3 regions of the Rhodobacter sp. CZR27 genome follow, and region 1 is predicted to be linked to each of the others. Evidence: riboswitches for the same ligand, from Rfam matches in the RefSeq annotation. Region 1 holds a riboswitch; each other region holds the start of a gene.

The links. A riboswitch is a leader RNA that binds a small molecule or an ion and turns the genes downstream of it on or off. The one in region 1 is predicted to bind cobalamin.
Region 2: it holds a riboswitch for cobalamin, as region 1 does, so the genes downstream of both, CK951_RS05680 (TonB-dependent siderophore receptor) here and CK951_RS13020 (hypothetical protein) in region 1, are expected to answer to the same signal.
Region 3: it holds a riboswitch for cobalamin, as region 1 does, so the genes downstream of both, bluB (5,6-dimethylbenzimidazole synthase) here and CK951_RS13020 (hypothetical protein) in region 1, are expected to answer to the same signal.

Annotation. Positions count from the first base shown of each region.
Region 1 covers NZ_CP023548.1:2,665,772-2,673,160, reverse strand. The annotation lists gene pqqE (pyrroloquinoline quinone biosynthesis protein PqqE) at 1-193, shown strand, start outside; gene cobD (threonine-phosphate decarboxylase CobD) at 240-1,202, opposite strand; gene CK951_RS13025 (propanediol utilization protein) at 1,214-2,059, opposite strand; gene CK951_RS13020 (hypothetical protein) at 2,059-2,445, opposite strand; cobalamin riboswitch at 2,532-2,735, opposite strand; gene CK951_RS13015 (endonuclease/exonuclease/phosphatase family protein) at 2,770-3,789, opposite strand; gene CK951_RS13010 (molecular chaperone DjiA) at 3,789-4,472, opposite strand; gene CK951_RS13005 (GNAT family N-acetyltransferase) at 4,504-4,983, opposite strand; gene CK951_RS13000 (Ppx/GppA family phosphatase) at 5,132-6,673, opposite strand; gene CK951_RS12995 (RNA degradosome polyphosphate kinase) at 6,748-7,389, opposite strand, start outside.
Region 2 covers NZ_CP023548.1:1,120,381-1,127,769, forward strand. The annotation lists gene CK951_RS05665 (3-deoxy-D-manno-octulosonic acid transferase) at 106-1,335, opposite strand; gene CK951_RS05670 (cytochrome-c peroxidase) at 1,502-2,545, shown strand; gene CK951_RS05675 (GNAT family N-acetyltransferase) at 2,598-3,464, opposite strand; cobalamin riboswitch at 4,061-4,259, shown strand; gene CK951_RS05680 (TonB-dependent siderophore receptor) at 4,392-6,302, shown strand; gene CK951_RS05685 (ABC transporter substrate-binding protein) at 6,334-7,149, shown strand; gene CK951_RS05690 (iron ABC transporter permease) at 7,146-7,389, shown strand, end outside.
Region 3 covers NZ_CP023549.1:82,319-89,707, reverse strand. The annotation lists gene CK951_RS16605 (sulfotransferase) at 1-894, opposite strand, end outside; gene CK951_RS16600 (hypothetical protein) at 887-1,258, opposite strand; gene CK951_RS16595 (hypothetical protein) at 1,274-1,504, opposite strand; gene CK951_RS16590 (arylsulfotransferase family protein) at 1,486-2,856, opposite strand; gene CK951_RS16585 (Rrf2 family transcriptional regulator) at 3,622-4,104, opposite strand; gene CK951_RS16580 (hypothetical protein) at 4,266-4,877, shown strand; gene bluB (5,6-dimethylbenzimidazole synthase) at 4,938-5,654, opposite strand; cobalamin riboswitch at 5,699-5,878, opposite strand; gene CK951_RS16570 (hypothetical protein) at 6,113-6,625, shown strand; gene CK951_RS16565 (FGGY-family carbohydrate kinase) at 6,642-7,389, opposite strand, start outside.

The sequences.
Region 1 (7,389 bases):
CCATGCCGAGGAGGACTTCGGCGGCTGTCGCTGCCAAGCCTTCGCACTGGCAGGCGATGCGGCGGCGACGGATCCCGCCTGTGCGAAGTCGCCGCTGCACGCGCGGATCTTCGCGCTGGCGGATGGCGAGGCGGCGGCGGGCTCCGGGCGGTTCCTCTATCGCAACTTCTCGGGCGGCACTCCGGAAGCGTAAGAGCCGCGCGGTTCGTCGGCGGTCTCGGGGCGCCAAGGGCGGCACGTCAGGCGAGCGCGGCTTCCAGTCGCTGCCACTCCGGCTCCTCTCCCGGCAGGCCCAGGCGGATCAGGAGGTCCGACCACGGGAAGATCCGGCTCCAGATCCGGGCGCGGGCGAGGCGGTCCTGCGCTTGGGCCGCATCGGGTGTGGAGTAGAGCCGGAAGAGGTGCGCGCCGCCTTCCACAGACCAGCCCGCGCGTTGCGCAAGTCTGTCCAGCCGCTCCGTCTCTGCCGCGAGGCGGGCGGTGGTGGCCTCGGCCCACGCCCGATCCGCCAGCGCCGCCGTGCCGGCGGCAATGGCCGGTCCGGACACGGACCAGGGGCCAGCCATGGACGCCAGCGCACCGATGTCCTCTGCCGCGCCCAGCACGAAGCCGAGGCGCAGCCCGGCCAGCCCGTAGAACTTGCCGAACGAACGCAGCACCAGCAGGCCGGGAACACCCGCCTCGGGCGCCAGCGACAGCTCCGGCACCGGATCGCCGAAGCTTTCGTCGACCAGCAGGCGACCCACGAGGGGCAGCAACGCGCGCAGGGTTTCGGGGCTGTGCTGCCGGCCGTCGGGGTTGTTCGGGTTCACCACCACGGCGAGGTGGGCTCCGGCGAGGGCCTCCGCATGCCCCACCTCCTCGACCCGCCAACCCGCCGCGCGCAGGCTCGCCGCATGTTCGTTGTAGGTCGGTGCCAGCACACGGGCGAGGCCGGGCGGCGCCAGCCGCGGCACCAGCTGGATCGCCGCCTGCGCGCCCGCGACGGAGAGCATCGGCGCCTGCGTGCGATAGGCGGCGCGCGCGGCGGACTCGAGCCCGGCAAGGGCCGCGGCATCGGGCAGCGCGGTCAGCGCGCGCGGGGGCAGGGCAGGCATCGGATAGGGGCGGCGGTTGATCCCGGTCGATAGGTCCAGCCAGTCGTCCACCCGGCCGCCGAACCGGGCCGCCGCCGCATCCAGATTGCCGCCGTGATCGCGCATTGCAGGTCTCCTCAGGCGAGGGACGGCCCGCCGATCCGGAAACGGGTGATGCGGGAAAAGCCCGCTGCCTGCAACGTCTCTTCGGCGCGGATCGGCACGGTGCCCGGCGCGAAGATCAGGGCGCGGGCCGGGCCGGTATGGCCGATGGCCCAGCCCGTCGCGCCCAGCCGCTGGGCAAGCGCCGCCGTGGGATCGTCTGCCGGGCCGCGCAGCGCGAGGCACCGCCCGGCGGCGGCCGAGGCGAGGCCCGCCAGCGTCGGAAGGTCCGCGCCCGGCCAGCGTTCCACAAGGTCCGAGACGTCGGGAAAGCGCAGGTCGGTGGGGTCGGTGCGGCACGCAGGGCCGAGAAACCCGCCGAGGATCTCCATCCGCGGCAGCGGCGGCAGCGTGGCAAGCACCCGCCCCTCGCGCGAGGCCCATAGCAGGCGCTCGGGCCGGTCGAACATCAGCGGATCGCTGGCGCCTTCGGAGGCGAGGCAGGCCCGGGCGAGGGTGGCGGGATCGCCGATCCCCGCCGCCCGCAGCACGGCGACCCTCGCGGCGGTCGAGGCCCCGGCGCCCCCGCCCGGAGGCAGCCCAAGCGTCAGCCGGAAGCGCCCGGTCGGCGCGGCACCGGCCGAGACCAGCAGCCGGCGCAGCAGGGGAAGCGACAGCACCCGCGCGGCCGGCTGGTGCAGCGCGAGCCGGCCGGGCTGTCGCACCGCCTCGGCCGCCAGCGGCGGGCAGGGCAGGGTGATCAGGGCCAGCGGCCCCGCCGGGCCGAGCCGGCCCTGCAGGAACTCTCCCAGGTGGCCCGCTACCCGAACCTGCCGGTGGCCTGCGTCGCAGGTCGCGATCCCGCCGGTCGTCTCGGGCATCAGTGCAGCGCCAGCCCCGGCGCCTCGGCGGCCGAGGCGACGACCAGCGCCGCGGGCTCGGCCATGGGGCGGGCGGGCCAGCCGGCCTTGCCGGTCCCGGTCAGCAGGTCGGCCAGCCGCAGCAGATCCGGCGACCAGTCCGAGGGTTCGAGATCGCAGAACAGATGAAGCTCGGCCGAGGTGACCCGGAACAGGGCGGTGCAGGGCCGGCTGCAGCCCTCGAGCCGGACGCAGCCCTGCATCTCGAACCCGGGCTGGATCGCGCCGCCTGCCTGTCCGACCGATTGTGCCAGATGTTCCATCATGGCAAGCCCCTGCCTGCAGGGCTGGTTCAGGTGCCGGCACAGCGTCGAGCTGTAGGTCCGGCCGTTCCGCGTCACGATCATTGCGCCCTCCGCGCCTTCTGGACGGGCAGGCGAAGGGGGAAGGCACCGGAACGCCTGCACCCTGCGCCCGGGACACCCCGCCCGGTTTCCACAGCTCTTCCGACGGCAGGTCTCCTGACTCGCGGGTCTTCGCTTGCCCCGCCCTTCCCGGCCTGTCCGAGGCCAGTGGGCATCATGGGGCGCGCTCGCCGCCTACAGTTGCGGGGGCAGTCGCGGAGTTGGGCCGAGCCCGCACCGCATTCCCTCTTCGCCCGGGGGAAAACCCCGGGACCGTCCCGCGCAGCATCCGCCTTTCCCGCCGGGCGCGCAAGGCCCCGCGGCGGGTCACAGCTCGATGTCGAGCGTGACCGGGAAATGATCCGACGCCGCCAGCAGGGCCTCCTGCAGCTCGGGGATCTTCAGGCAGTTGGGGTCGTTCAGCGGGTGCCAGATGCGCCAGCGCGGGTTCCTGGCCGCCAGATCGGGCGAGACCATGATGAAGTCGAGCAGCGCCTCGAAGAACTGCTGCTGCGGCGCCAGCCAGAACCGGGCCGAACTCGGCGAGATCCCCACCTTCTGCGTCAGCGCCATCCGGGCATGCGGCTCGTGCAGGCGCGACTTCGGCTCGTCATCCAGACCCATCACGATCTCGATCCCCGAGTGGCCGAACAACTGCTCGTATTCGTCCAGCCCGGGGCCGTCGTTGAAGTCGCCCATCACGATCAGGCTCTGGCCGTGGGCAAGATGGGCAGCCACCCGGCGGCGCAGCCAGACGCATTCCGCCAGCTGCTGGCGGCGGTTCTCGATCGCGATGCGGACGGTCTCGGCGGGCGTGCGGCTGTTGCGCGGTGCCTTCGACTTGACGTGGACGCCGATCAGCCGCAGCGCATGGCCGTCCGCGCGAACCGCCAGCTCCAGCGGCGGCTTCGAGAACCGGATCGCCTCGGGGGCCGCGTCCACGTCGATGTCGAAGCGGAACACCTCGTCGAACCGCGGCGCCTTGGCGCTTTCCTGCGGATCGTGGCGCGCCTCGATCCGGTCGGGATTGTAGAGCAGCGCGATCTCCTGCTCGGTCGGGTTCGCAAATCCCATCGCCACGCGCGAGGCCTTCAGCTCGAAGGTGCGCGCGAAGGTCTCGAGCGCCTTCACCGTCGAGCGGCGCGAGCCCTGGTTCGGCGCTTCGATCACCATGATCGCATCGGCATCGAGCGCGCTGAACACGATGCCGAGCGACTCGATCTGGTTGCGCCGCGTGACCTCGAAGCGGCCGGAAAGCTCGTTGTCGGGCAGGAGCCGGCCGCGGTCGTCGAAAAGCGAGTTGAACCACTCGACGTTGTAGGTGGCGATGCGCAGGGGCGCGGCCATCAGGCGGCCTGCCGGGCGCTGATCTCCTCCCAGGCGCGGTTGATGTCGATCAGCCGTCGCTCGGCAAGCTTCACCGCCTCTTCCGGCACGCCGCGGGCGATCATCCGGTCGGGGTGGCAGTCACGCACCGCCTGCTTCCACGCCAGACGGATGTCCTCGATCGGCGCGTCGGGCTCGACGCCCAGAACGTCATAGGGATCGCGCGGCACGTCGGGCACGAAGCGTGCGCGCAGCGCCCGGAAGCAGCGGTCGCCCAGCCCGAAGATCCGGGCAACCTCGGCGAGGAACAGATCCTCGCGCGGGTGATACCTGCCGTCGGCGACCGAGACGTGGAACAGCCCTTCCAGCAGGTCCACGAGGATGCGGTCGTCGTCGCGGAACATCGCCTTGATCTTGCGGGCATAGGCGTCGAAGCCGGCCACGTCCTGACGGGCAAGGTTGAAGACGCGGGCCGCGTTCGCCTCCTCGGCCGGCGGGATGGCGAAGATCTGGCGGAAGGCCGCCACCTCGTTGCGCGTGACCTGCCCGTCGGCCTTGGCCATCTTCGCCCCCAGCGCGATCACGGCGATGGTGAAGGCCACCGACCGCTCGGGCGGGGTGCGCAGCCGGTCGAGCACGCCCCAGAGCCCCTCGCCGGAGGCAAGGGCCGAGACGGCGGCGGTGATGCGGGTCCAGATCGACATGGGCGGAGCATAGCCGCCCCGCCGGGGACTGTCAGGAGAGGAATTTCTGCATCAGGACGAGGTCGAGCCACCGGCCGAACTTGAAACCCACCTGCGGCAGGATGGCCGTCTCGACGTAGCCGAGCGCCGCGTGGAAGGCGCGGCCTTCGGGATTGGCCGCGCTGACGCCCGCGAACAGCGAGTGCGCTCCGCCTGCCCGGGCATGCGCCTCGAGCGCGACCATCAGCGTGCGCCCGACGCCGCGACCCCGTGCCGCAGGCCCGAGGATGATCGTGTGCTCCATCGTGTGGCGGTATCCGATGCCGCCGCGAAACTGGGAATAGGTCGCAAAGCCCAGTGGCGCACCGCCCTCGTCCTGCGCCACGAGGAAGGCCGGACGCTCGGCGATCATCGCGCAAAGCTCACCCACGGTCTTCTCGGCCGAGTTGAAGGTCACCAGCGTGTCGCGGATGATCGGATTCCAGATCGCCAGCAGGGCGGGGGCGTCGGCTTCGGTGGCTTGACGGATCATTCGGGAAGGCACTCTCGGGCAGGGATCGGAAGCCGGGTGGGGCGCCGGTGCCCGGACGACCGGCGACGCGCGGCCAGCGGAGGCGTCGGAGCCGGACCCGGGCGGGGCTCTGGTTCCGGCATGGACGGCACGGTGCGACCCGACGGCATCACGTCGCTGTCCGGACCACCGGCGTCGCGTGCAGCGCATTGGCGAGCGACTTGAAGCGCGCCTGTGCCACCTCGCCATAAAGTCCCGCGCCCTCGGGCGTCAGGGACAGTTCCAGCACCTTCTTCTTCGGCATGAACTTGAGGCTGCCGGCCGCGCTGGGATCCTCGATGCTGAACATCGACCCGAAGCGCATCGCCTTGCCCAGCACTTCGGCCTCGAGCATCTGATCCTCGGTCAGCAGCCGGAACAGCGGTTCCAGCCGAGAACCGGCGCGCGAGTTCTTGTAGCGGTGCAGCAGCGCCAGCCCGAGGAACACCCGCCCGGGGTGGTCCAGCCCGCCGAGGTTCGCCCGCGTGGCGTTGTCAAAGCACATCTCGGCCCTATAGTCGGGATGGGCGCGCCACGTCGTGTCATGCAGCAGGCAGGCCGCGCGGATCAGCCGCTGCCGCTCGGGCGGGGCGTTCCTGAACAGCGGCAGCAGGAACTGGTAGAGTTTCTTGCCGAAGCCGGGCACCCGGGCCGAGGTCGCCTCGGCCACCCGCGCGGCCTCGATCAGCGGGTCGCGGGCCCGCAGGCGCGGCGGCATCTGTTCGTAAAGCAGCCCCTCGCGGATGCCATAGGCCGAGACATCGATCTCCTTCGGCTTGAAGATGCGGATCAGCTCGCGCAGCACCTCGGTGGCCAGCGGCACCAGCTCCATCCGCTCGGGCGAGGTGCCGGTGCGGACGCGCAGCGCGGCAAGATCGCCCGCGGCGATCCAGTCCAGCGTCTCCATCAGCGAGCGCGGCTGCATCCGGTATTCGTGCAGCACCGTCAGCGGATAGCCGCGCCGTTCCATGTCGAGGCGCGCGATCACACGCCACGACCCGCCGACGAGATAGATCCGGTCGTGGTCGGGCTGGATCGTCTCCTTCAGTTCGCGCAGGATCCGGCTGATATGGGCCTGACGGTCCTTCTGGCTGCCCTTGACCTGCTGCAGCCGGAACGGGCCGAGCGGCGAGGTCACGCGCTGGCCGACCTTGCCGCCGCCGATCCGCGCCAGCTCCATCGAGTTGCCGCCGATGTCGCAGACGATGCCTTTCGCATCCGGCCAGCCGAGCAGCACGCCCTGCGCCGAAAGCCGCGCCTCCTCGTCGCCGTCGATCACCCAGAGCCGCAGGCCCGTCTCGCGCAGCACCTCGGCCTGGAACTCGGGGCCGTCCTCGGCCTCGCGCACAGCCGCCGTGGCCACGACTGTCATGGGAGAGACCTTCATCCCCTTGGCGAGCAGCGCGAAGCGGCGCAGCGCGTTCAGCGCCCGCTCGCGCCCGCGCGGATTCAGCCGGTTGGTCTCGGCAAGGCCGAGGCCCAGCCCGCACATGATCTTCTCGTTGAAGAAATAGGCCGGGCTGCGCGCCGCCCCGTCGAAGACGACCATGCGGACCGAGTTCGATCCCACGTCCACCACGCCCACGCGCGACAGGGCGCGGGCGGACGGATCCTCGAACAACGGTTTGCCGAACGGGCCGAACTCGTCATGCGGATCCGGGATGTCGTTCACGGCGCATCTCCCGCACAGGTTGGGTTCAGGGTAACCACGGGGGACGGCCCGTCAATCCACAAAGCGCCCGTCCGTCACAAGGCCGCCTCGTCGCGCAGGAAGGCCAGCCGCTGCACGTCCTTGGCACCGGCGGTGCCGCGGCCGGACAGCGAGGGGTTCTCCATGAAGAAGTCGTGGCACGAGAACAGCGTCTCCTCGGGCCCGCCCATCGGGCGCAGATAGCGGCCGTCGGGTTGCAGAAGCCAGCTCTGCGCCTCGTCGGCAAGGTTCGCGGCCATGATCTGGCCGACGATCTGCGCCTTGACGGTCGGGTTCAGCGCCTCGACCAGCGTTTCCACCCGGCGGTCCATGTTGCGCCCCATCCAGTCGGCCGAGGAGAAGAACACCCGAGCCTTCTTCGAGGGCAGCCCCGCGCCGTTGCCGAAGCAGACGATGCGGCTGTGTTCGAGGAACCGGCCGACGACGGACTTCACCCGGATGTTTTCCGACAGGCCCTTCACGCCGGGGCGCAGGCCGCAGATCCCGCGCACGATCAGGCTGATCTTCACCCCGGCCTGACTGGCGCGGTAGAGCGCGTCGATCAGTTCGGGGTCGATGATCGAGTTGACCTTCAGCCAGATCTCGGCCGGGCGGCCGGCGCGGGCATGGTCGGCCTCGGCGGCGATCAGCTCGTTCAGCCGTCCGCGCAGCGTGATCGGCGCGATGGCCACGTTCTC
Region 2 (7,389 bases), 1.5 Mb from region 1:
GCCGCTCCGTCCCGGGTGGCGGAGGCGCCTCAAGGGACGCGCTCCCCGAGGACATCCTCCGCGGCCCCTTGCGCCGGACGTGCAACCAGCCAGGGGAAAGCGGGCTCAGCCGGGGCGGCGGGCGAGGCGGTCGAGCGCGTCGAGGATCGGACGCGGATCCGCGCGCTGCGGCAACCGGGCGGCGACGGCGGCAAGCCGGGCCTGCCGCTCGGGCGAAAGCCCGTTCAGCGCCGGCGCGAGGTCGGCCTCTCCGGTCACCGGCACCGCCCCGCCGCTTGCATCCAGTGCGGCAAAGATCTCGGCGAAGTTGTGGACCGAGGGGCCGTGCACGAGGGCGGAGCCCGCGACGATCGGCTCGAAGGGGGTGTGCCCGCCCTTCGCGACTAGCGTGCCGCCGATGAAGGTCGTGCCGCAAAGGGCATACCACAACCCCATCTCGCCCAGCGTGTCCGCGACATAGACGGGTCCGGTTGCCCCTTCGCCGCGCGAGCGCAGGCCGGCGGCCAGCCCGCGCGCCTTGGCAAGGGCGGCGATGGCGGGGCCGCGCTGCGGATGGCGCGGGGCGATCACCAGCAGGTCGAACTGCGCCCGCGCCGCAAGGAAGGCGTCCAGCACCTCGGCGTCCTCGCCTTCGTGGGTCGAGGCGGCCAGCAGGCAGCGGGCGCGCGGCGGCGCGGGAAACGGCGGCTCCGCCGGCGATGCGCCCGTCACGCCGGCCTTCAGCACGAGGCGCGGTCCCAGCCGGTCCTGTGGCAGGCCAGCCGCGACAAGGCGCCGCTCCGAGGCCGCGTCCTGCGCCGAAAGCCACGCAAGCCGGTCGAGCGTCCGGCGCAGCAGTCCCGGCGCCAGCCGGGCCCAGCTGCGCGCGGACCTCTCCGACAGCCGGGCCGCGATGGCCAGCACCGGCACGCCCTCGGCTGAGCAGCCGGCGATCCGCTCGGGCCAGAGTTCGTTTTCCAGCACGAGAAGCGCCCGCGGCCGCCAGCGGCGCAGGAAGCGGCGGACCGCACCGCGCGTGTCCCAGGGCGCAAGGACCGACCGGACCCGGGGCAGGGCCCACGCTGCAACCATCGCCCGCGCCGTGGGATTGTTGCAGCTGACGAGGACCTCGAGCCGATCGTCGCGGGCCAGGATCTCCTCGATCAGCCAGCGGGCCGAGGCGATCTCGCCGTTGCTCGCGCCGTGCATCCAGATCACGGGCGCGGTGCCGCGTCCGCGAAGCGCCAGCCGCTCGGCCAGCTCATGGCTGGCGCCGTGCCCCCTCAGCCGGCGCCAGAGCGCGCCTGCCACCAGCGCGGGCAGCAGCAGGGCCATGATGAGGCGGTAGATCGTCACCCGGATCTCCTTTCCCGGCTTTCTGGCGGGGATCGCGGCGCGACGCAAGCAAGCCGCGGCGACATGGCATTCGGCTACCAGATTAGAATTGATCTAAGTCAAAGGTTCTCGGGCAGTCGCGGGCTAGCGTCCTGATGCGCGTAATCGTTTGCACAGGAGAAGTACCATGCGCCTCACCCTCACAGCCCTGATCGCGAGCACGGCCCTGGCCGGCGCGGCGCAGGCCGATGCCCTTCGGGACAAGGCGCTGGAATTCTTCGCGCCGCTGCCCTCGACTGTCCCGGCGGTGAAGGACAACCGCATCACGCCCGAGAAGATCGACCTCGGCCGGGCGCTGTTCTTCGATCCCCGGCTGTCGGCGTCGGGCGTGTTCTCCTGCGCCTCGTGCCACAACCTCGCGACCGGCGGCGACGACAACATGGAGACCTCGGTCGGCCACGGCTGGCAGAAGGGGCCGCGCAACGCGCCCACGGTGCTCAACGCGGTGCTGAACGAGGCGCAGTTCTGGGACGGCCGGGCGGACGACCTGAAGGCGCAGGCCAAGGGTCCGGTGCAGGCGGGGGTCGAGATGGCGAACACCCCCGCGCAGGTCGAACTGACGCTGGCGTCGATGCCGGCCTATGTCGAGTGGTTCAAGGCGGCCTTCCCCGACGAGGCGGCTCCCGCGACCTTCGACAACATGGCCAAGGCGATCGAGGCCTTCGAGGCCACCCTGATCACGCCCTCGCCCTTCGATGCCTTCCTGAACGGCGACGACGCGGCATTGGAAGAGGATGCGAAGGCCGGGCTCGCGCTCTTCATCGACAAGGGCTGCTCGTCCTGCCACTCGGGCGTGAACGTGGGCGGCCACGGCTACTATCCGTTCGGCCTGATCGAGAAACCCGGCGCGGACATCCTGCCGGCGGGCGACAAGGGCCGCTTCTCGGTCACCGAAACGGCCGATGACGAATATGTCTTCCGTGCCGCGCCGCTGCGCAACGTGGCGCTGACCGCGCCCTATTTCCACTCCGGCAAGGTCTGGGACCTGCGGACGGCCGTCGAGGTCATGGCGGAAAGCCAGCTTGGCCAGCAGATGACAGACCAGGAAGTGGGGCAGGTGGTGGCCTTCCTCGAAACCCTGACCGGCACGCTGCCGGCCGTGACCATCCCGGCCCTGCCGCCGGAAACCGAAACCACGCCGCGTCCGACGGCCGAGGTGAAGGTGCAATGATCTGGGCGATCGGGGCGGCCGCAAGGGCCGCCCCCTTCCCCTTGCGGGCCGGTCAGCGGCGGAATCTGCCGAGCGTCCGTCCGAGCCGGTCCACCAGCCGGTAAGGCAGCGTATTGCGGCACACCACGTAGCGCGGCCGGGTGACGCCGCCGAAGCCGGTGAAGAACACCCGGTTCCCGCGGGTGTAGAGCCCGTCGAAGTCGAAGATGAGCCCCATGCCGGAGGCATGACGGATCGCCTCCCAGATCAGCAGGGCGGTTGCCCCATGATCCTGCCCCCTGTCGCGCGTGCTGAGCAGGTAGTAGCAGGTCGTCGCATCCCAGGCACAGAAGATCGCGGCCGAGATCGACCCGTCCGCGGCCCGGGCGCAGAGGATCCGTCCACGCCCCCGATCCACCGCCGCGGTGCAGATCCTCGTGATGCCCTCGGCGTCGTAGTAGGAGTCGTGACCGGCCTTCTCGATGTTGGCCTCGTAGAAGGCCGCGAATTCCGCGGGGCTGATCCGGTCCGAGGCAGTATAGCGCTCCTGCGCGCGCCGGATGATGTTGCGCGTCTTGTCGCGCATCTCGCTCCAGATCCGCTGTTCCGGGGCGGGGGCGATCTCGAAGGTGAAGTTCACCAGGGTGTGCAGCCCCGCCTCGGCGAAGACCATCACGTCGGTGATGCCCCGGTGCATCCGCTGGTAGAAGTTGTCGACACTCGGGATCTGTTCGTAAAGCTCGCGCACGATCTGCGCGTGCTTCAGCGCCCGGTTGCAGGGGGCGCCGCTGCCCTCGTCGACCGCCGGCCCCAGGAAATGCACGAAGTCCGGCATCTCGCAGGTGGTCAGGCCGAAGGCGCGCTTCGAGATCAGGTAAGGGAAGCGTCCCAAAAGCTTGCCGCCCGCGCTGACGGTCGCCTCGCTCCACTGTCCCGGCACCGCGGCATCAAGCCACCAGGATTCGTGAAAGATTGTCGGATTGAGGAGGTTCGTTCCGGGCTCACTGCACCGCGACGGGGGTGCCGAAGCCGGATCGTCGGAAGAGAGGGCTGCACTGGTTACAAGTCTGGCGTTGCGTGACTTCAGGACGCTGAGATCCATGTACCGTTCCCGACCAAATACTTCAATGAAAGTGCCTGTGCATCGAATACCATAACAGCGAAACGCCCGACAACAGGAACTGCCCCTCAAATCACTGTAAAAGGCCGGCTTTGACGGCATACCCGAAACCTTGGGTTGAGCAGCGCAACCGGGGGTGGTTGCGGCGCGCGCCCGGCGCGCGGCGCCTCGCGCGACAGTCCACGCCAGGGGCCTAAACCCACGGTCGAGTCGCCCGCCTTGGCCCGCGGCCTCTGCCGCCCGCCCTCGGCCGTGCCGACCGAGGTGGCCGGCTGCTCCGCCAGGCGCCGGGCGCCGCGCATGGGGCGGCTTTGGGCCTCCGGTTGTCGCGACGGGTCGCGGACCTCTCGCCCCTGCGCCGATTGACGCGTGGCAAGCCAGCTTGCAGCGGCCACTTGACAGGGGCGATGCTTGTCCTATTGAGAAGGCGCTTCGGTTCCGGCGCAATGACCGGATGAAAAGGGAACGCGGTCCGGCCACACGGCCAAGTCCGCGGCTGCCCCCGCAACTGTAGGCGGCGAGCGACGGCCGATCATGCCACTGGGTCATCCCGGGAAGGCCGGTCCGAGCGGTGACCCGTGAGTCAGGAGACCTGCCGAAGAGTTCACCCATCCCGTGGCGCGGGGCGCGCCGAGGGAGGCGGGCCATCCGCTTCAGGTGACGCTTTCACCGTCGGCGGAGGGGCGATCCCTTTCCAAGGACATCCAGGGACGAACTCCGGGTCGCCACCCGGACGGAGAGGGAAAGATGAAGACCACAGCCGTATCCCTTCTGGCGCTGCTGGCCGCCATGCCGCTGCAGGCACAGGACATCGCACTGGACGAGATCGTGGTCTCGGCCAACATCGCGCCGATCGAGGCCTCGCGGACGGGCGCCTCGGTCGAGACACTTTCGGCCGAGGACCTGAAGCAGAGCGGCGCGATGCCCCTGGGCCGGGCGCTTGCGACGCTTCCTACGCTGTCTTATTCGGACACCGGGCCAATCGGATCTTCTGCGTCGCTTCGCTTGCGCGGCCTGCCCGGCGCCTACATCAAGGTGCTCGTCGATGGCATCGACGTCTCGGACCCGGCTCAGACACAGAGCCAGTTCGATTTCGGCACGCTCGGCACGGCGGACGTGTCGCGGGTCGAGGTGCTGGGTGGGTCACAATCGGCCCAGTATGGCAGCACGGCGGTTGCGGGTGTCATCAGCGTCACGACCAAACGACCTGAACAGGAAGGCATCTCCCAATCGGTCGCCCTGGAGGCGGGCAGCTATGAGACCCTGTCCGGGTCCTACACCCTTTCGTCGCGGGGCGACCGGCATGAAGTCTCGGTCACCGCTTCACGCGTACATAGCGAAGGCTTTTCGGCCGGTGACGACAGCGCCGGAAACCGCGAAGACGACGGGTTCGATTCCGAGCGGCTGTCCTTTTCCGCTTCGTATGACGTAACCGACGTGTTGAGCGTCGGGGCTTCGGGCTTCTATCAGCACGCCGACTCGCAGATCGATGAGTGTTGCGAAGTCGATGGCGATTTCCATGATGGCGTCACCCCCGACGACGATCATTCCCTGCTGCACACCCGCGGTGGGCGGATCTTCGCCACACTGACCGGTGACCAGCTGACACAAACCCTCTCGATCTACCGGTTCGAGAACGAACGGACGACGGAAGGCACGGAACGCAACTTCTTCGGTCCCGATCCCTCCCCCTACGAATGGTCCTATGACGGGACGCGTACGGTGATGGACTACCGCGCGAGCTATCTGCCGACCGACAGTTTGACGCTGGGGTTCGGCGCCACACATGCGCGCGAGGATCTCTTCAGTGCCACCTCAGACCAGTGGACCCTGCCAGGCACGGACAGCGGGGAACGTGAGATAGACGGCCTGTTCGGAGAGGCGACGCTGGCACTGACGCCGGCACTGGATGTCACGCTGGCCGCGCGCCACGACGACTATTCCGACTTTGGCGGCCACACCACCGCCCGCCTCGCCGCTGCCTGGCGCCTGGATGATACGTTGCTGCTGCGCGCCTCGGCCGGGTCCGGCTTCGTGGCGCCCTCGCTCTATCAGCTCTACTCCACGCAATATGGAAACGAGGACCTCGGACCAGAGCGTAGCAGGTCTGTGGATCTCGGTCTGGAGAAGACCTTCGGCAACGGCGCCGAGGTCAAGGCTACGCTGTTCCACCAGCAAGTCGAGGATCTGATCAAGTTCGTTACGCTCACCACCTTTCCAGCCTATACCGGCGAATATCAAACCGCCGACGGCACCTCGCGCTCCTCAGGGATTGCGCTGTCGGGTTCGGTTCCGCTGAATGATCGTCTGCAACTGAGTGGGGTAGTGACCTATACCCGTACCAGCGATCCGGACGGCGAGGCACTTCCGCGCGTTCCGGAAACCGATCTGCGGCTTGGTCTGGATGCTGACTTGACGGACCGGCTTGATGCCGGCATTGCGCTCCACGCCGTTCGCAATCTATACGATGAGCGCGCGAACAGCCTGATCGCCATGCCCGACTACGAGACCGTCGAGGCGACGGTCGAGTTTGATCTCGGGCAGGACGCGCAGGTCTACCTGCGGGCTGACAACCTGCTCGACGAGGACTATCAGGTAGTCAAGGGCTTCGGCACATCGGGCAGGGCGTTCTATGTCGGCTTGCGAAAGAGCTTTTAAGGCCGTTCTCGCGGTAGTCTCGGCCCTGTCGATGGTTGCCTCAGCCGCCGTGGCCGAGGCGCCGCGGCGGGTCGTGTCCGTCAACCTCTGCACCGACCAGCTGGCGATGATGCTGGCGGCGCCCGGCCAGCTGGTCTCGGTCTCGCATCTCGCCTCAGAGCCGCAGACCTCGGCCATGGTCGAGGAGGCCCGGGCCTATCCCGCCAACATGGGTCAGGCCGAGCAGGTGTTCCTGATGCGGCCGGATCTCGTGCTGGCCGGCACCTTCACCGCGCGGGCCAGTGTCGATCTGCTGCGCCGGCTCGGCGTCGAGGTAATCGAGCTGCCGCCGGCGACGACGCTCGACGACGTGGCGGGCCACCTGCGCATAGTGGGCCGGGCGCTCGGCCGCGAGGCCGAGGCCGAGGAACTGGCCGCCGAGTTCGAGGCCGGCCTCGACCGGCTGAGGATCGAGGCGCCGCCGGCGCGCGCCGCGATGTATTATCCTTCGGGCTACACCACCGGCTCGGGCACGCTGGCCGACTCGGTCCTGCGGCACACGGGGTTCTCCAACATCGCGGCCGAGCTTGGCCTGGATGGCGGCGGCAACCTGCCGCTCGAGCGGCTGGTGATGGCGCAGCCTGAGGTGATCGTGACCTCGACGCCCTATCCCGGCGCCTCGCGGGCCGAGGAGATCCTTGTCCATCCGGCGCTGAAGGCCGTCCAGGACCGGGCCGGCTCTGCCGAGGTGACGGATGCAGACTGGATCTGCGGCACGCCCCATGTGCTGCGCGCGGTGCGCGGCATGGCCGAGGCGCGCGAGGCGCTGGCGGCCCTGCGCCTGACCATGCTGGATGGCGCACGGTGAGATATCCCGTGCTTCTCGTAGCCCTTTCAGGGCTCGTGGTGCTGCTCTTCGCGGCATCGCTGCTGGTGGGGCCGGCGGCGCTCGGCCTTGCGGATTCGCTCTCGGCGCTTGTCACCGGGCAGGGCGAGGCGGTGGTTCTGGTGATGCGCGAGATCCGTCTGCCGCGGGCGCTGCTGGGGCTGATGGTTGGCGCGGTCCTCGGGCTGTCGGGCGCCGCGATGCAGGGCTATCTGCGAAATC
Region 3 (7,389 bases), on a different replicon from region 1:
CGCGGCCAGCCCTGCCCAGACCGCCGGATCGCGGCAGAGGCTCTCGTAGCAGACGAAGACCGCATCGGCGGGCGCCGTCCGCTCCAGCCAGCCATAGGTCTGGCGCCAGATCTCGAGCCAGTAGCCGATCCCGTCGGGGCGGTGCGGCGCGAGGCGGGTGGCGCCCTCGGCGTCGAAGCGGAAAGGGCGGTGGTCGCGGCCGAACTCGTGGTGGCCCAGCCACCTCATGTAGGCGCGCACGAACCTGTCGCTGTCCTGCCGGGCGAGGAAATTGCCATGCTGCCTCTGCAACGAGGCGGCATGCGTCAGCGGGTCCCGGAAGGGCACGAGGATCACCGCCTTCGGGAAGGCGCGCCGCAGCGCAGGCAGCCGCAGGATGGCGTTGTTGTTCTTCGACAGGTAACGCTGCCGCCTGCCCGAGGCGAGGATCGCGGCGACATAGCGGACATAGCGGTCAAGCGTCGCGTCATCGGGATCGTGCGGCGAGAGATGATCGGAGGCGATGTAGCTTCCGTCGAAGATGCGCCAGAACACCTCGTCCAGGCTTTCCGGGCTGTCGGCATCGACGCGGATGCGGTCGCCATGCGCGCGCTCCTTCGCCTCGCCGGGGGCGGAGGACCCGCCCGCCAGCCGGCCCCAGAGGTTCGGGGCCAGCACGAAGGGCATGTCGCGATAGGTCAGCGAGCGGAACTGGCCGCTCGCATGGATCCGGCGCATCAGGATCGTCGTCCCGGCACGGGCGAGGCCCGAGACGAAGACGTGTCGGCCCTGCGCCACCCCGTCGGGGGCGATGCGGGCCGACCTCTGGTCGAGGTCGAAGCTCAGTTCGGCGATCGGGCCGACCTGCAGCGCCGCGCGGTGCAGCAGCCGGTCGAGCAGGCGGTAGTCACCCATGGACGACCCTCCGCCGCAGCAGGACATAGGCCGTCGCGGCGATCAGGCTGAAGGCCAGGCCGACCGGTCCGATCAGGAAGTCGCCGAACCCCGCGGACAGCCGGTCGAGCGCCAGCACCAGCCCGGCCGCCAGCCCGAAGACGAGGGCGAGCAGCAGGCCGATCTTGGCCGACGACAGGAAGGTGCGGCGCGCATGGATCGCCATCGCCTTCTCCTTCCAGTGATCCGACACATGCCGCGCCCGGACGATCCCCAGCGCGCGGCTGGAGGATCGCTGCAACCGGCGCAGCGGGGGCAGGAAGGGCAGCCGAAGCGCCACCTCGACCAGAACGATGCAGAGCACCGCGGTAAGCAGCCAGTTCACCGGCAGCACCGCGCGTCAGAGCCGCCGCGCATCCTGAGACGTGACGGTCCGCTGGCTGGCCTTGCGCTTTCGCACCACGCGCTTGACCGGATACCAGAGCAGGGCAAGGAAGGCCATCACGACCGAAGCGAGGATGCCGAGCACGACCGCGACGGTTCCCGCCCCGACGCCGGGACCGATATAGGCATGGGCAGGCAGCACCGAGGCGGTAAGAAGGACGGCGGCGGTCATTGCGAGACGGTGCATGGCATCAATTCCTCTGTGAAGTAATCGGAGGGCAGCCACCTCATTTCGGAGATGACGTAGAACAGGCTCTCGTCGCCGGGCTTGTGGTTGAGAACCTCGAGGACGGGGTGGCCTTCGGCATCCGTTTCAAAGGCGCGGCCCTGCTGGGTGCTCGAGACGACGGTGCCGCCGTTCTCCAGCGTCTGGTGCTTCCCCCGGATGCGGGTGAAGAAGTTCATCTTCTGCCCGTCCAGCTTGACGGTCGCGTCATAGGTCACGGGGTCGATGCGCTTGATGGCGCTGGCATCGCGGCTCATGCGGTTGTCCAGCACGCTGATCGTGCCATCCGGCAGCCAGTCGGGATCGTGCTGGCGCTGCGTCGCGCCCACCCGCCACCACTTGATCTGCAGCGTGTCGGGGTCGAGCACGAAGACCAGGTTGAGCGATCGGGCGCTGATGAGCAGGTCGCCGGCCTCGAAGCCCGGGAAGGCCGCGGCCAGTGCGGCCGGCAGCGGCTCGGCATCGTTGAAGTGAAACGGATCGTAAAGCCACTCGCCCGTGACGTTCCGCTGGTTCTGATCCGGATCGTTCTCGTCGTAGATCCGAAGCCCGAGGATGTCGATCATCGGGTTGCGTGCGATGATGTCCTCGACCGCGATCTGGCGCAGCACGCGGCCGTCCTCGACCGAGACCTCGGCCAGCACGGTCCAGTCGCTGAAGGTCCAGACGGTGCCCGCCTCCTCGTGCTGCGCGACCGAATGGTGGAAGTTCCCCGGCGTCGTCCAGAGCCGTCCGCCGCAGGCGTCGAAGCGCTGCAGCGAGATGCTGCCGTCGAAGGTGAAGATCAGCGAGCCGTCGCGCAGGATCTCGACCCCGTGGACGAACTTGCGCGCGGTCTCGCGCGGCTCCTGTCCGCCCACGGCGATCTCGTCCAGCATCCAGCTGCGCTCGACCTTCAGGTCGGGCGAGAGCAGGAGCGCCGCGTTGCGGATCTCGCCGTTGATCTCGAAGGCGCCCGCGATCAGCCGCCGGCCGGGCACCATCCGGTCGTGGTCGGCGCGGACCAGTAGGCCGGGGATGTCGAGATCGGGGCCGGAGTCGATGGGCACGAAACCGGTGGTGTCGATGCCCGGATCGCGCGGCAGGCCGAGCGCCTCGTCCTCATATTCGCCCCGCGCCTGGCTGGCGAGTTGGAGCAGCACATCCTTGGTCGTCGTCGGAAACGAGGCGATGGCGACGGCGGCCCGCCCCGCCGCACCCGCGCTGTCGCTGCCGTAGACGGTGGCCTTCACCGCCCAGCCGAATGCCACCGTGAGAAGAAGCCACACGAGAACCAGAAACAGCACAAGCCAAAGCGGTACGGTTCGATCCATTGCTCAAATCCTGTCCCGAGGCGAAAGCGGCTCGGCCTCGCCCCAAGTGGCACGTGTGAGAAGAATTATTTCGTCCAAGCTAAACAAAACCTCCGGTTGCTGTCAAACAACCAGAGATAGCTTTAGGGGATGGCGGGGTGATTTTCCTGAAACGGGAAGGCATTGCCCTCGGCATCTTCTCGCTGTGAGAGTTCGCGTGGCAATACGCAGGCTGGGGCTGGGTGAATTCGCCCCGGCCCTGTCCGCTCGTGCCGGCGGCGGTGGTCCCGTGCCAGCCGTTTCGCGGGCACCGCTGGGCAACAGCGTCCGGCGGCCGGGAGTTCCCCGGCCGCCGCGATTTTTTCCCATCCGCGGCTCAGCCTTGCCCGGTCAGGCGTTCATGCGCCGATCATGAGGTGATGAACTTTCGGACGAACTCGGTTCTGGGGCGGGCGCGGATCTCGGCGGGCTTTCCGAACTGCAGCGCGGTCGGCGCAATGCCCGCGGCGGCTGTAATCGGTGCAAGCAACGGAGAAGGTCTACGTCGGGCCCTTGGTCAGGAGAAGCGGATCACACAACGGCAGAAGAAGCGGGGTGGACCCCATGTTAATGATGGCGATACAGCCTGTTGCCGACCGTTCTTCAGGTTCCATGGGAACCGGAAGCGGGGAGGAGCATCCCGCTCATGCCAGTTCCGCCCGGTGTCGCAGGGCTGGGACTGGCCATCGACGGCGCGCCGACTGAGCCGGCAAGCAGACGGCGCTTAGCGTGAGCGGCAGCCTGCGCTCACTCGGGGCTGGCGCTGGAAGCGGCGGAAGTGGGGGCCGAGAGCAACTGCTCCGCCGCAGCCGGTGTGCCGACCAGATCCGCAAGCGTCAGCGAGTCGATCAGCACGAGGTAGGACCAGAACACCTCGGCGAAAAGCTTGCGGATCCGGCACGAAGCCTCGTCCTTGCAATCGTCGCAGGGCTGGTAGGACCGGCGCGAGAGGCAGGGCAACGGGGCGATCGGTCCGTCGATCATGCGCAGCAGATCGCTCAGCGGAATTCTGGCAGGATCCTTGATCAGCATGTAGCCGCCCGCCCGGCCCCGCATGCTGGCGATGAAGCCCGCATTGCGGATGTCGAGCAGGATGTGCTCGAGAAAGCGCTTGGGCGTGCCGGATCTTGCAGCGATATCCTCGATCCGCAGGGGGCGGCGCTCGCCGGCTCGCTCCTCGGCCAGCACCATCAGCGCCTTCAGCGCGTATTTCATCTTTTGCGTGATCATCGGACCAGCCTAGAGACGCATCCCCCTCAAGGCAAGCGGCACGACCTGAACGCCGTGCAGGCATTGGCTTTTCGCGCGAACCACCACGCGGCTCCGGCGCCGGGTCTTGATCGCCCGGGGCCGCTGCGGTTGACTGGCGAGGGCGGGATGCGGAGGGCGGCATGCATCGGCAGAACCGGGTCGATCCCTTCGGCGGGCTGCAGGCGGTGGCCGCTCGCGGCAGCCTCATGGGGAACCGCGGCATCCTGCACGACCCGACCGGAGGCATCCGGCGCACCCACGCCCACCGGAGCTGGGTGACCTGCCGCCTCGACTTCCGCGGCCGCAAGCAACAGGTCATGGCGCCCGGGGCCTACACACAGCTGTTCTTTCTCGACGAGGCCACGGCATTTGCCGCTGGCCACCGTCCCTGCGGCGAGTGCCGGCGCGACCGCTACCGGGACTTCTGCGCGGCCTGGTGTGCCGTTCATGGCGACGCCGAACCGGGCCGGTCGCTGCCGCAGACCATCGACCGCCAACTCCATCAGGCACGGATCGGCCGGAACGGGGTCAAGATCACCTTCGCGGCCCGGCCGGGGGAGCTTCCCGAGGGCACGATCTTCGCAGCCGCAGGCAGGCCGGTGCTCGTCTGGAACGACAGCCTGTTCGACTGGTCCTTCGACGGCTACACGCGCCGCAGGTCGCCCGTGCCGCCGGAGGTCGATGTTCTCACGCCCGCCCCGATCGTCGCGCTGCTCCGCCGCGGCTGGTTGCCCGGGGCCGCGCCGGAGTGACCGGGAGGAAGCGCGCAGCCAACCGGAGCGGGCGGCGCCCGCCCGCTCCGGTCGCGGCCGTCAGCCGAGGCTGCCGGCCTTCGCGTCGTCCCAGCCTTCGTCCATCAGCAGCGCGTCCAGATCGAGCCGCTGGCGCCACCCCTTCAGCGCAAGCTCGGGCGCGGTGTAGAAGCGGTCCACATGGCCGATGCAGAGATAGGCCACGATGCGCACCCGCTCGGGGATGTTCAGCAGGCTGCGCAACTCCTCCTCGCGGTAGATGCTGACCCAGCCGACGCCGAGGCCTTCGGCGCGGGCGGCCAGCCACAGGTTCTGCACCGCGCAGACCGTGGAATAGAGATCCATCTCGGCGTTGTGCGTCCGGCCCAGCACCACCGGGCCGCAGCGGTCGCGGTCGCAGGTGACGACGATGTTCAGCGGCGCCTTGCGGATCCCCTCCAGCTTCAGCGACCGGTAGGTGTCGCGCTTTTCGGTGGGGAAAAGTTCCGCGGCCTCGGCATTGGCGCGCAGGAAGGCCGCGTGCACGGCCGCGCGACGCTCGGCATCGCGGATCAGGATGAAGTTCCAGGGCTGCATGAAGCCGACCGAGGGCGCGAGATGCGCGGCCTCGAGCACCCGGCGCAACATCGCAGGATCGATCGGATCGGGCAGGAACTCGTCGCGCACGTCGCGGCGCTCGGCGATGATGTCGTAGAGCGCCTGCCGCTCGGCATCGCCGAAGCGGCGGGCGGGAAGGGGTTGAACCCCGGCGGTGGGGTCGGAAGAAGAGGGCGGCATGATGTCCGGGCCTTTCGCATGACGATCCCGCCGCCGTCCACGCGGCAGGAACTTCTTCGCCGGGCCGGTCTTCTGGCTTCGGTTCACCTGCCCACAAGCGCCTTCCCGGTTGCCCGGTGGCATGGTGCCTGCGGCATCCCCGTCACAGCGGCGGGCCCGCGCCGGAATTACACCGGCTTCCCGATTCTCCGCCTCTCGGCGGCACCCGGCGGAAGAAAGGCAGATCAGATCGGACCGGCGAAGGCAATCCGCTGACGTTGCGCGGCTGACCGCGGCTTGGCCGGTCGCGCGGACCGGGCGCCGAATTGATGGGCAAAGCCTGCCGCCTTCCTGCATCGCCTGCGGCGAAATGCCCGAAGATCTTGGCGCCACCCCCTGCAACAGCGATCTCTGAGGGGCTATAGTCCGGGCGGGCGATCCCGCCATGCGCCCGGCTGCCAGAGTGACGAGGGTTCGTGATGCAGAGTGAGGCCGTGACAGACCTGCACCCCCGGCCCGGGATGCCCGGAGGTGGGAGGCCGCAGCCCCCGCATCCGATGGTGCCCCCGCCGCCCGCGCATTGGCTGACCGAGGATGAGGTGCCACCGGCCCAGACCGTGGCCCTCCGGCTGGCCGCCTATCTGGCCGAGGGCCTGGCCCGCTACCGCGCGCAGGTCTGTCTGGCCGCCGATGCGCCCGCGACGCTGCCGATGGACCGGATGACGATCACCATCGCGCCCACGGCCGAGCGCGAACTGCATCTCGTGCTGTTCCTGCCCGGGCAGGATTCGCTGCGACTGGACCTGATCGACCTCGGCATCTACCGCCTGCTCGGATCGGGTCTGCCGATGCCCGAGGGCGGCCTGCGCCTGATCCCGATTCCCGCCTTCTCGCGGGTGCAGGCGGCGGGGCCGTTCCTGCGCAAGGACGTGGTCTACCGGATCGCGCCGCTCGACGGTCCCTGGCCCGAAGGCGAGGCGATGGGCGGCTGAGGCGCCGCCCGCGAGCCTAGTCCCGGGCCGCCCGCGCCGCGGCCTGAAGCGCCAGAAAGGCCGCATGCCGGCGGTCGTGCAGGGCCGCAAGCTCGCCGCCGACCGGCTCGTAGACCTGAGCCGTCCGCGACATGCGCTGCATGGCGACCCTCATGTCGGGTGCCAGCCCGGCGGCCACCGCACCAAGGATCGCCGAGCCGAGCAGCACCGGTTCGGCCTCGGCGCTCGCGACCACTGGCTTTCCGGTCACGTCGGCGATCAGCTGGCGCACAACGTCAAGCTGTCCCGCCCCGCCGCTGATCGCGATGCGCTCGATGCCGGCGCCTGCCTTCTCCTGCGTCTCGAGGATCTGGCGCAGGCCATGTGCGATGCCGCAGATCCCCGCCACGTAGAGCGCGACGAGGCTTTCCAGGTCCCGCTCCATCCCGAGGCCCGCGATCACGGCGCGGGCGTGGGGATCCGCGAAGGGCGCGCGGTTGCCGAGGAACTCGGGCACGACGTGCAGCCCTGCTGCGCGGGTGACGACATGCGAGAGCGACTCGAGCCCCTCCGCCGCCTGCGTCGCGAGGAAGACCGGCAACGGCTGGCCGGCCGCCCTTGCCGCCCGCGCAGCCTCTGCCGCGGCGGGATGGAACGACAGCAGTTGCTCGATAGCGGCGCCCGCGGCGGACTGGCCGCCCTCGTTCAGCCACATGCCGGGGACCATGGCCGACTGGTAGGGGCCCCAGACGCCGGGAACGAACACCGGCTCGCGCGTCGTGGTC